4 regions of the Buttiauxella cochleicola genome follow, and region 3 is predicted to be linked to each of the others. Evidence: predicted binding sites of a transcription regulator. Region 3 holds the regulator's gene; each other region holds the start of a gene.
The links. Region 3 encodes CRP, which controls carbon source genes, mostly activating them, when cyclic AMP is high. Its sites were predicted from a motif close to ATGTGANNNNNNTCACAT; they were not measured.

Region 1 (3,179 bases), 400 kb from region 3:
TGCCGACGGCCGCCGCCATGAGTATTTCCTGGGTAGCCTCTTCACGGGTAAATTCCCCGCCCAAACGGCCTTCATGCATCACCATAATTCGGTCGCTCATACCTAGGACTTCCGGCATTTCGGACGAAACGAGAATGATGCTTAACCCATCGGCTTTGAACTGATTGATTAATTGATAAATTTCTTTTTTCGCCCCAACATCAACTCCGCGCGTTGGTTCATCAAGAATCAACACTTTCGGGCGCGTCATCAGGCCACGGGCAATCGCCACTTTTTGCTGATTCCCCCCTGAAAGCAGCCCAATCGGCTGTTCCATTGATGGGGTTTTCACGTTGAACAAACGGATAAAGTCCTGCACCGCTTGCTGTTCATCTTTATGTTTCAGGCGGCCCGCGTTATGGCTGAAGTAGCGCAGTGCGGTCAGCGACATGTTCTCTTTCACCGACATGCCGAGCACCAGCCCATCACGCTTACGGTCTTCCGAGATATAAACAATGCCGTTTGCCAGGCCATCTTGCGGTGAGCGCGTCACCACTTCACGACCGTCCAGCGCCACATAACCGCCCGTGCGCGGCAGTGCGCCGTACAGCACTTTCATTAATTCGGTACGGCCCGCGCCCATCAAACCGGCAACGCCAAGAATTTCACCTTTGCGCAGAGTGAAACTCACGTCATGTACGCCTGGTCCGGAAAGGTTGTCGACGCGCAAAAGGATTTCGCCGGGTTGCTTATCCAGACGAGGGTATTGGTCTTCAAGTTTGCGGCCGACCATCATTTCGATAAGCGTATCTTCGGTCAGCGTCACCACTTCACGTTCGGCAATAAACTGCCCGTCGCGGAACACGGTCACGTCGTCGCAAATCTCGAAGATCTCTTTCATGCGGTGGGAGATATAGACGATGCCACGCCCCTGAGCTTTCAGCTCGCGGATAACGCGGAATAAAGAATCGGTTTCGGTATCGGTCAAAGCATCGGTTGGTTCGTCCATCACAATGACTTTCGACTCGAAGCTCAGAACCTTGGCGATTTCGACCATCTGCTGATCGCCAATCGACAAATCGCCCACCAGCTTCTGGCTAGTAAAGCGCAGGTTCAGTTTCGCCAGCAGTTTGTCTGCTTCGGCGTACATTTTCGTCCAGTCAATCTTGCCGAAACGGCCAACAAATTCACGACCGAGGAAGATGTTTTCCGCAATACTGAGCTGCGGAATCAGGTTGAGTTCCTGATGAATAATCCCGATGCCCGCTTCCTGTGAGGATTTTGGGCCGGTAAAGATGGTTTCTTTGCCAAGCCACAACAGCGAACCCGCATCACGCTGATAAATGCCGGTCAGCACTTTCATCATGGTGGATTTGCCTGCGCCGTTTTCACCTACCAGCGCCATCACGCGCCCCGGATAAACATTCAGCGCGGCTCCTGACAGGGCTTTTACGCCCGGGAACGCTTTATCGATCCCTTTTAATTGCAGTAACGGTTCCATGCCGGCCTCAGAAAGTTACGCCAGCACAGAGAATGATATTCGCATACGGGGAACACTCCCCGCTGCGAATAACCGCCTGGCTATCAGCGGTGTGTTGCTTGAACTGCTCATGACTAATGTAACGAATAGAAATGGTGTTTCCCTGGTGTTGTTGCAGTTGCTCGATATGGCTAAGCAACGTTTCATGGAGTTGGGGATTATGTTGTTTAATTTCCGAAGCTAAGATCGCCGCTTCAACCTGCATCTCTTGCGTTACGACTTCAACGACCTGCATAAAACCCGGTACGCCGTGAGTCAGAGCCAAATCTATACGCGGTGTATTGCGCGGGATCGGCAATCCTGCATCGCCAATCACCAGCGTGTCGGTGTGGCCAAGACGGGAAATAACAGACGAGATATCAGCGTTGAGAACTGTGCCTTTCTTCATTTTCTTACTCCACTAGCGAAACGTTTCGCTGGAGTAAAGTGTAGGAAATATAGTGATGGTAAAACAACCAGCACATTGCGGAAATGTGATCGCCATCGAAACGTTTCGCTGCATTGTTTCATTAAGAAGGAAATGAGAGCGCGTTCAGTCAAGAGGCAAAGAAAAACGCCCCTTCGATTGAAGAGGCGTTGGCGTTAAATCTCGACCTGGGTACCTAACTCGATAACCCGGTTTGGCGGGATTTCGAACTGGTCAGGCGCTCGCAGAGCGTTTCGTTGCAAGGCTAAGAATAGCTTGCCGCGCAGTCGCAAATACCACGGGCGTTTACCGATGATCAGCGATTCATGGGACATAAAGAACGACGTCTCCATCATTCGGCAGCTCAACCCTTCCAGGCCACAGCGATGGAACACCTCTTCCACGTTTGGCGTTTCGCGCCAGCCGTAGCTTGCGACCACTCGCCAGAAGGTAGGCGAAAGCTGTTCTATAGAAACACGACGTACATTATGAACGTACGGTGCATCTTCTGTTCGCAGCGTCAGGAGTACCACCCGCTCATGCAGCACTTTGTTGTGCTTGAGGTTGTGAAGCATGGCAAAAGGAATCACGTTCAGCGCACGGGACATATAAACTGCTGTACCCGGCACGCGTACCGGCGGTGATTTTTCCAGGGAGGCAATCATCGCTTCCAGTGAATTTCCGTGCTCATGCATACGGCGCAGCAGACGGAAACGCTCGCTTTTCCAGGTCGTCATAATGATAAACATCACTAGCGCCAGGCACAGCGGCAGCCAACCACCGGAGAAGATTTTGACCACGTTTGCTGAGAACAACGGGATATCGATACACAGGAAAGCAAAGCCCATCAGCAGCACAGCAATTTTGTTCCAGTGCCAGTTTTTGGTGGCGACGGTACAACAAAGGATGGACGTCAGCACCATCGTACCCGTTACCGCGATACCGTAAGCTGCTGCCAGGTTGCTGGAGTGCTCGAAACTCACAATCACAATCACCACGGAGATATAAAGGAGCCAGTTAATTGCTGGCACATAAATCTGCCCGGATTCCATTTCCGAGGTGTGGATGATGCGCATTGGCGACAGGTAACCCAGGCGCACAGCCTGGCGAGTCAACGAGAACACGCCGGATATAACCGCCTGAGAAGCGATAACCGTTGCCAGTGTTGCCAGAATCATCAGCGGGATCAGTGCCCAGTCAGGAGCTAACAAGAAGAATGGGTTCTTTATAGCTTCCGGGGTTTTGAGCAGCAGT
Region 2 (3,179 bases), on a different contig from region 3:
ATCTTAATAGAAATGCCAGGGATTGCGGTTAAATCGAGCCACTGGCTGACTTTCTCCCCCAGACGAATCCCTATCGCACCAAGCGTAATCCCAAGCCCTACAGAAAGCTGCGTTGCGGTACTAAATAGCGTGTTGGCGTAGCTCATTTGCGTGGATGGCACATCTGAAAAGGCGAGGGTGCTTATGCCTGTAAACTGCATCGAACGGAACATCCCGCCAAAGAAGAGTATCGCTATGGTCACCCATATTGCGGTGTGCGGGGTAAGAAACGCACAAGCCAGCAGAGAAGCGACGTTCAGAAGGCCGTTAATAATGAGTAATTTCTTGAACCCTAATGCGCGAATTAATGATGTCGTTGCAGGTTTCATCGCGAGATTTCCGGCGAAGACTGCCAGCACCAGTAAACCCGAATGAAAAGCATCCATTCCGAAACCGACCTGGAATAGTAACGGCAATAAAAAAGGCACTGCGCTGATGGATGTACGAAATAAAGAGCCTCCATACATCGTCACACCAAAGGTCTGCACCTTTAAAGCATCAAGGCGAATCATCGGATGCTTAGCGTGTTTAAAGTGCCACAGTGAGAACCACAGCGCCGCTGCACCTAATACCAGCAAGCTCACAGTTGGCAGCACATTAATTTGCGATTGCCCAAGCATTTCCAGGCCGTACACCAGGCTAATCATTACCACCGCAGTGCCGGTAAAACCAATGCCGTCAAATGGACGACGGTCGTCGTCATGAATATCGGGAATCAATCGCCACGCCAGCGCCATGGCAATTAACCCAAGTGGCAAGTTGATATAGAAAATCCAACGCCACGAGGCGTAGCTGGTGATAAATCCGCCCAATGGTGGGCCAATAATGGGGGCAACCAGGGCGGGCCAGGTGAGAGTGGCAATCGCGGTGATCAGTAAATGTTTAGGGGTTGTACGCAGCACAGCCAACCGCCCGACAGGCACCATTAGCGCTCCACCGACTCCCTGTAAAATGCGCATCGCGACAAATTGCTCAATCGTATTGGCAATGCCGCACAGTACCGAGGCGAAAGTGAAGATCCCGAGCGCCAGGGTGAAAACTTTACGTGCGCCAAATCGGTCTGCAATCCAGCCGCTGGCGGGTATTAATACCGCCAGAGTCAACAAGTAGGCACTCATACCGATATTCAGATCAACGGCATCAACACCAAAAGTTCGGGCCATTTCCGGCAGCGCGGTGGCAATGACCGTCCCGTCGAGAAATTCCATAAAAAAAGCGCCAGCGACCAAGAGTGCCATTCCTGAAATGCCACGTTTTGCTGCTGGAGAAGGGGAGTTAGTCATGAGTGAAATTCAAAATTAAAATAATGTTTTAAAAAATTGTTGAGCCAATTAACCAGTTAAGTCGTGGATATGCAAGCCATTTTGTGTGAAGAAGATGTAAAATCCACAAGAAAAATATGTGATACGCATCACAAAACTATTGATTTGTGTGACGGATGTCATATTATTAGCCGCATAACGAGCAACACCTGCAAAACAAAAAACCGGAGCACACAATGAAAATGCGCAAAATTCTGAAAAGCATGTTCGAGCAATACTGCAAGACTTTTAAAGATGTACCGCCGGCTGGCATGTTTTAATCTGCCCGCTTGAAAAAAAACCTGCTGCGGCAGGTTTTTTTATGTCTGAAATTTGCCTTTTTAACTACGATATTAATCTTTATATCCACAATTTCTTCTTTAGCACTTTTTCGCATAACGTTATGCGTTTTACACTTATTTACATTGTGGGTATGGCTGGTGCACTATGCGGTCTCTAATTGAGATGGAGTCCGTGAATAAATGCGTAAACCCCTGTTGTTATCTGCGCTGTTTGCCTCTTTGGCCCTGGCCCTTTCTGGCTGTGATAATGCAAAAACTGAAACTGCTCCTGCGCCGGCTAAACAAGCAGCCCAGGATGGCGGCAATTTAATTGTTGGCGTGACCACTGGCGATCCGTTAGCGATGAACCCGCTGTATGCCAGCGACCGTACTACGCTGACTATCATGCAGACGCTATACGCACCGCTTTATAGCTTCAATGGCGATAAAATTGAATGGGCTCTGGCAGAGAGTCTTACGCCTTCAGAAGATAACCTCTCATACATCTTAAAACTCAAACCAAATCTGAAATGGCAAGATGGCAAGCCTATTACCGCAGGCGACGTGGTGTTCACTTTCAACAAGTTGCTTGATGAGAAACAGCACAGCTTCTTCCGCAGCATGTTTGTGTACGGCGACAAGCCAATTCAGGTCAGCAAAGTTGATGACCTGACAGTGAAATTTACTCTGCCACAGGTGAGTGCTGCGTTTGTAGGTACGCTGGTACAGATTTACCCAATCCCAGAACATGTGTTTGCTAATGACAGTGGCGATCTGGAAAAGAGCACCAAAAACGATACTCCAGTCGGTTCAGGCCCGTTCAAATTCAAAGAATATCGTGCCGGGCAGTATTACTCGCTGACACGCTTTGATGATTACTGGAACGGCAAGCCAAAGCTTGACACAGTAACTTACCGTTTCGCTAAAGACAGCAACTCTGCCAATCTTGCGCTGCAAAACGGCGAAATCAATATGAAGATGATTGACCCTCAGGATGTCAATCGTTTGAAAAGTAGCGGTAAATTTGACTTCGTTATCTACCCGGAAGGGCGTCTGGCATATATGACGTTTAACCAGAATATCGACAGCATGAAGAACAAGGCGCTGCGTCAGGCCATTGCTTATGCCATCAATAAAGATGAACTGGTTCAGGCTGCATTCTCTTCGCTGGAATATGCGCAACCTGCCGCATCTATTCTGACGCCAGACACGCTGTATCAGACCAACGATGTTGAACCCTACAAATACGATGTTGAAAAAGCGAAAGCATTGCTGAAAGAAGCGGGCGCCCCTGCGGATCTGAAACTGCGCCTCGCCTACATCAATAGCAATAAAACTCAGGAAAGCATGGGGCTGTATATTCAACAGCAGCTGAAAAACGTGGGTATTGCGGTTGAGCTGATGCCACTGGATGCTAACGCCATGTCCCAACGCAGCCTGGATATGAAAAATACCTCTTATGAGCTGAGTCTGGGTGGCTACATCATGGGTATGGAACCTGATGGCTATAAGTCTTTGTACCTGAGCAACGAAGCTTATAACTATGCTCACTACAAAA
Region 3 (3,179 bases):
ATCACACCGCAATTCTCCCGCACCCACATCAACTTCCAGCGCGTCCCAACTGTTGATACCTCTAACCCATTTGCAGCTCGCGGCATCCCGTCTCTGGATGAAAGTTTTGTGGTGATTCATTTTCGCGGGCTGGATGACATCGATTTCCCGTATTTGCTCGCCATGCTACAAGGCTCATTTATTTCGCATATCAATACATTGGTGGTGCCGGGCGGCAAGATGGGGCTGGCGATGGAATTGATTATGACACCGCTGGTTAAGCGTCTGGCAGAAGGTCGGAATATCAATAATCAGGGCGGTTGAACCCGCCCGTTTTCACTCTTTAGCCTTCAATCACTTCATAGCTATGTGTAACGTTTACCGCTTTTTCAAGCATCAGTGCAACAGAGCAGTACTTCTCAGCAGAGAGGTCTACTGCACGGGAAACTGCAGCATCTTTTAGCTCTTTGCCTGTCACGATGAAATGCAGATTGATATGCGTAAACAAACGCGGAGCCTCTTCACGGCGCTCAGAGGTTAGTTTCACTTCACAATCGGTCACGGTGTAGCGGCCTTTTTGCAAAATAGAAACTACGTCAATTGCACTGCAACCGCCAACGGACATCAGCACCATTTCCATTGGGCTTGGTGCTTTATCACCTGAATTGCCATCCATAAGGATCTGGTGCCCTGAAGCGGACTCGCCCAGGAAGGTAAACCCTTCAACCCATTTCACTCGTGCCTGCATGCTACTCACTCCTGTAGAAAAATTACCTTTCAGAGTACGCAGATTCAGCAAATCTGGCAACGGAAGGCGACATGCGTCAAGCTGAAACGAGACAACAGGAGACACTTGTCAAAAGCTATGCTAAAACAATCCAGATGCTACATCGATACATTGACGTTATGCATGTATGCAGAGGACATCACTAATTACAGGCAGCAAGAATGACTTGCATGCCATCTCCCCAAGGTGGGGAATATTCTAATTACTTGCAACGCCAGACAGGATGTTTAGCGTCCTGTCGTTGGTAGCCAGTTATAAAACAGAGGATAACCGCGCATGGTGCTTGGCAAACCGCAAACAGACCCGACTCTCGAATGGTTCTTGTCCCATTGCCACATTCATAAGTATCCATCGAAGAGCACACTCATTCACCAAGGTGAGAAGGCAGAGACGTTGTATTACATCGTCAAGGGCTCTGTGGCTGTTCTGATTAAAGATGAAGAGGGCAAGGAAATGATCCTCTCCTATCTAAATCAGGGCGATTTCATTGGTGAGTTAGGGCTGTTCGAAGAAGGTCAGGAACGTAGTGCCTGGGTTCGTGCTAAAAGTGCCTGTGAAGTGGCTGAAATTTCTTATAAAAAATTCCGCCAGCTGATCCAGGTCAATCCAGACATTCTGATGCGCCTGTCTTCACAGATGGCTAACCGTCTGCAAGTCACTTCAGAGAAAGTAGGCAACCTGGCATTCCTGGACGTTACCGGTCGCATCGCGCAGACGCTGCTGAACCTGGCTAAACAACCTGATGCAATGACTCACCCAGACGGTATGCAGATTAAAATTACCCGTCAGGAAATCGGTCAGATCGTGGGTTGCTCTCGCGAAACTGTTGGTCGTATCTTGAAAATGCTGGAAGATCAAAATCTGATCTCCGCTCACGGTAAAACGATCGTCGTATACGGCACTCGTTAATCTCCGTCTAAAAAATGGCGTGTTGCTTCATAACACGCCTTTTTTGTCTCTAAAAAACTAAATCCGAAACCCGATTAATTGAAGTTGCAGCAAGGCAGCAAGTGAGTTCATCCCGATGAGCTTACTCAAGTAAGTGATTCGGGTGAATGAACGCAGCTAACGCCGCTGCAGCTTTAAGTAAGAAGGGTTTATGTGGCGAAGACTGATCTACCATCCCGAAGTTAACTACGCACTGCGGCAGACGCTGGTGCTGTGCCTTCCGGTGGCAGTAGGTTTGCTCGTCGGCGATCTCCAGTCTGGTCTGCTTTTCTCTTTAGTCCCTGCCTGTTGCAACATTGCCGGTCTTGATACTCCGCACAAACGTTTCTTCAAACGCCTGATCGTCGGTGGCTGTCTGTTTGCTGCCAGCAGTTTGATCATGCAGCTTTTGCTGCTTTACACCACTGTGCCACTGCCCGTCATTCTTGTTGTGATGGCGCTCTTGCTGGGTGTCACGGCAGAAATCAGTTCCCTGCACGCTCGTCTGCTTCCCGCATCACTCATTGCTGCCATATTTACGCTCAGCATGGCCGGGAATATGCCGATCTGGAAACCGATGCTGCTGTATGTCTCCGGTACGATTTGGTACGGCGTATTTAACTGGTTTTGGTTCTGGATGTGGCGCGAGCAGCCACTGCGGGAATCATTGAGTCTGCTCTATCGGCAGTTGGCAGATTACTGTGAAGCAAAATACGGCATGCTGACTCAACATACCGATCCGGAAAAAGCGCTCCCACCGCTGCTGGCTCGTCAGCAAAAAGCGGTGGATCTCATTACCCAGTGCTACCAACAGCTTCATATGCTGGCGGCAAACCAGCAAAACGGCTACAAGCGTTTGCTGCGTGCATTCCAGGTAGCATTGGATTTGCAAGAGCACATCTCGGTAAGCCTTCACCAACCAGCTGAAGTTCAGAAGCTCGTCGAGCAAAGCCATGCAGAAGCAGTTATTCGCTGGAATGCACAGACCATCGCGGCGCGGTTACGTGTACTGGCTGACGACATTCTTTACCATCGTTATCCACAGCGTTTTACGATGGAAAAACAGATCGATGCCCTTGAGAAAATCGCCCGTCAAAATCCAGATAACCCGGTTGGGCAATTTTGCCATTACCACTTCAGCCGTGTCGCTCGCGTGCTACGCACCCAACGCCCACTGTATGTCCGTGATTTAATGGAAGACCGGCAACGCCGTTTACCGTTGTGGGCGGCATTGAAAAGTTATTTATCATTGAAGTCAGCGGCGCTTCGCAACGCAGCAAGATTGGGTGTGATGCTCACGATAGCCAGTCTGCTGGGTGCATTTTTACATCTGCCCAAGCCCTACTGGATTTTAATGACGGTAATGTTCGTGACGCAAAACGGCTACGGTGCCACACGAGTTCGTATTCTCCACCGTTCGGCTGGCACCATTGCAGGCCTTGCCATCGCAGGTATTGCGCTTCACTTCCACTTCCCGCAAAGCATT
Region 4 (3,179 bases), 140 kb from region 3:
CTGCGATGTTAGCGAAGTAAGCACCTTTTGGAGTCATCGCCAGAACCGCCAGGATAGAACCCGGAGATGCCGGAGAAACCAGGCCGCCGTTCAGGATAGTCAGAGTGAACACGCCAGTCATACCGCCGAGGATAACGGCCAGAATCAGACGTGGGTTCATCAGCACATATGGGAAGTAAATTTCGTGGATACCGCCCAGGAAGTGGATGATTGCCGCGCCGCCTGCAGACTGCTTAGCATTACCACGACCAAAGAACATGTACGCCAGCAATACGCCCATACCTGGACCTGGGTTTGCTTCAATCAGGAAGAAGATTGATTTGCCCAGTTCGTGGGACTGCTGAATACCCAGCGGCGAGAAGATACCGTGGTTGATGGCGTTGTTCAGGAACAGGATTTTCGCTGGTTCTACGAAGATAGAAGCCAGTGGCAGCATGTCATGGACAACCATGAAGTTAACGCCCGCCGCCAGAACTTTGGACAGGACTTCAACCGCAGGGCCGATACCCATGAACGCCAGAATCGCCAGAATCATACCGATGATGCCAGCGGAGAAGTTGTTCACTAGCATTTCAAAGCCGGATTTGATTTTGCCGTCTACCCACGCGTCAAAATGTTTAATCGCCCAGCCACCCAGAGGACCGGCAATCATCGCACCGAGGAACATCGGCATATCCGCACCGACGATAACACCCATGGTGGTGATTGCACCCACCACACCACCACGGTCACCACCAATCAAACGACCACCGGTATAACCGATGAGCAATGGCAGCAGATAGGTAATCATTGGGCCTACCAGTTTCGCCAGTGTTTCACTTGGCAACCAACCGGTCGGGATAAATAAGGCGGTGATAATACCCCAGGCGATAAACGCGCCGATATTTGGCATTACCATGTTACTCAGGAAACGACCAAAGCTTTGCACTCTGATCTTGATATCGGATGACATACGCACACCCCTTATTGTGTTTACGCGCTGAAAAGCAGCCCGAGGTTTATTGTTAATGTGGTGGCAAGCAACGCTGCCAGATGCTCTAAGTGACGCAAATCTGGCACTGAATCGTTAAGGTGTCCAGCAGGCTAGATTTTGTGTGACTAAGATCACTCATTGCAGGGTGTGGTGAGGCATGATCAGGCGATCCAGATCACATAATTGGTGTGTAAAAAAAACACAGCGGCTAAATTTTGCTCACCATTGACGCCTTTGTGTGATTAACATCACATTTCACGAGAGGTACTTTGTTATTTAAATGTGATGAGATTCACAAAATATTTTACGTGGATTTTTGCGAGTGTGATCCAGGGCAAATCGGGCATAGGGAGAGAATGGATTTTGTCAGAAAATTACAGCGCAGCGGCAAACAACATCGTGGGATCCCAGGCGTCTTAAGTCTTCCTGATCCATACTTACCCTTTGTCGATTAAAATGGACGATGTAATGAAACTTATCGGTAATTACACCAGCCCGTATGTGCGCAAAATCTCAGTGATCCTGCTGGAAAAGGGCATCACGTTTGAGTTTGTAAACGATAACCCCTGGACTTCAGAAAGCACCACGCCGCAATACAACCCGCTGGGCAAAGTCCCGGCGCTGGTCACCGGCGATGGGCAATACTGGTTCGATTCACCGGTAATTGCCGAATATCTTGAGCTGTTGGATATCGCCCCAGCCCTCATCCCACGCGATCCATTAGCTGCACTGCAGATGCGCCAGATAGAAGCGCTGGCCGATGGCATTATGGACGCGGCTCTGGTTTCAGTACGCGAACGCCAGCGCCCGCCGGAGCAGCAATCTGAAACGGAACTACTACGCCAACGTGAAAAAATAAGCCGCAGCCTGACACTGCTCGAACAGTACGTCGCAGATAAAAAACTGGATGCGGAAAACCTAAGCGTCGCGACCATTGCGGTGGCATGCGCTGTGGGCTACCTCAATTTCCGTCGCGTTTCGCCAGGCTGGTGTGTCGATCGCCCACATTTAGTCAAACTGGTGGAGAAACTTTTCGAACGGGAAAGTTTTGCACGTACTGAACCGCCAACAGCATGATCTCCCGCCATGACAGGGGGGCAACTCCCCCTGTAAACTATCGCAATATTTCACCATTCTGCGGCTTGCTATGACTACCCATCGCACCTTGTACAGCCAACTTCCAGCAATCGATAAACTGTTACGTGACGCCTCATTCAGCACTTTGCTGCACCATTTCGGCCACACTCAGGTGGTGAACACCTTACGAGAGATGCTGGAGGTGGCACGGGAACACATTCGTACTCAGGAGATCCTGCCGCCCTGGAACAGCGATTGGGCAGCTCATGCGCAGCTTCAGCTTGAGTCAGGCCAGCGCAGCGCCCTATTACCAGTATTTAACCTGACCGGCACGGTACTGCATACCAACCTGGGTCGCGCATTGCAGGCAGAAGCCGCAATTGAGGCTGTGACTCAGGCAATGCGCTACCCCGTAACACTGGAATATGATTTACATGGTGCAGAGCGCGGGCACCGTGACAAAGCATTGGCGGGCCTGCTTTGCGAACTGACCGGTGCGGAAGACGCCTGTATCGTTAATAACAATGCGGCAGCCGTATTGCTGATGCTGGCGGCATGTGCCAGCGGCGAAGAGGTTGTAGTTTCACGTGGCGAGCTGGTCGAAATTGGTGGTGCATTCCGTATTCCAGATGTGATGCGCCAGGCGGGTTGCCAACTTGTGGAAGTTGGCACGACAAACCGCACGCATTTGAAAGATTACCGCCAGGCGGCGAATGAAAATACGGCGCTATTGATGAAAGTCCACACCAGCAATTACCAGGTTGCGGGCTTTACTAAAGCGGTCGATGAAGCAGAACTGGTAGCACTCGGTAATGAGTTAAATATCCCTGTTGTGACTGATTTAGGCAGCGGTTCGCTGGTCGACTTAACTCAGTGGGGATTGCCAGAAGAGCCTATGCCGCAACAGTTGATAGCCGCAGGCGTAAGCCTTGTGAGTTTCTCTGGTGATAAACTGCTCGGCGGCCCGCAAGCGGGCATTATCGTTGGCAAAAAAGATCTTATCGCCCGCATTCAAAGCCACCCGCTTAAACGCGCATTACGCGCCGATAAAATGACGCTGGCTGCACTCGAAGCGACGCTGCGCCTTTATCAACACCCGGAAACATTGGTAGAACGATTGCCGACGCTG

Region 1: rbsD (D-ribose pyranase) is a predicted target of CRP. The motif match lies at 1,991-2,008, and genes of this name have one in related genera.
Region 2: azuC (stress response protein AzuC) is a predicted target of CRP. The motif match lies at 1,439-1,456, and genes of this name have one in related genera.
Region 4: LVQ79_RS03160 (glutathione S-transferase) is a predicted target of CRP. The motif match lies at 1,210-1,227, and genes of this name have one in related genera.

The regions. Positions count from the first base shown of each region.
Region 1 is NZ_JAJSOU010000002.1:440,805-443,983, reverse strand. It holds gene rbsA (ribose ABC transporter ATP-binding protein RbsA) at 1-1,480, opposite strand, end outside; gene rbsD (D-ribose pyranase) at 1,488-1,907, opposite strand; gene kup (low affinity potassium transporter Kup) at 2,102-3,179, opposite strand, start outside.
Region 2 is NZ_JAJSOU010000006.1:78,999-82,177, forward strand. It holds gene LVQ79_RS09765 (MFS transporter) at 1-1,322, opposite strand, end outside; gene azuC (stress response protein AzuC) at 1,538-1,621, shown strand; gene LVQ79_RS09775 (ABC transporter substrate-binding protein) at 1,823-3,179, shown strand, end outside.
Region 3 is NZ_JAJSOU010000002.1:43,262-46,440, forward strand. It holds gene LVQ79_RS02500 (phosphoribulokinase) at 1-303, shown strand, start outside; gene LVQ79_RS02505 (OsmC family protein) at 323-727, opposite strand; gene crp (cAMP-activated global transcriptional regulator CRP) at 1,043-1,675, shown strand; gene LVQ79_RS02515 (YccS/YhfK family putative transporter) at 1,866-3,179, shown strand, end outside.
Region 4 is NZ_JAJSOU010000002.1:184,724-187,902, forward strand. It holds gene LVQ79_RS03155 (PTS mannitol transporter subunit IICBA) at 1-952, opposite strand, end outside; gene LVQ79_RS03160 (glutathione S-transferase) at 1,442-2,050, shown strand; gene selA (L-seryl-tRNA(Sec) selenium transferase) at 2,121-3,179, shown strand, end outside.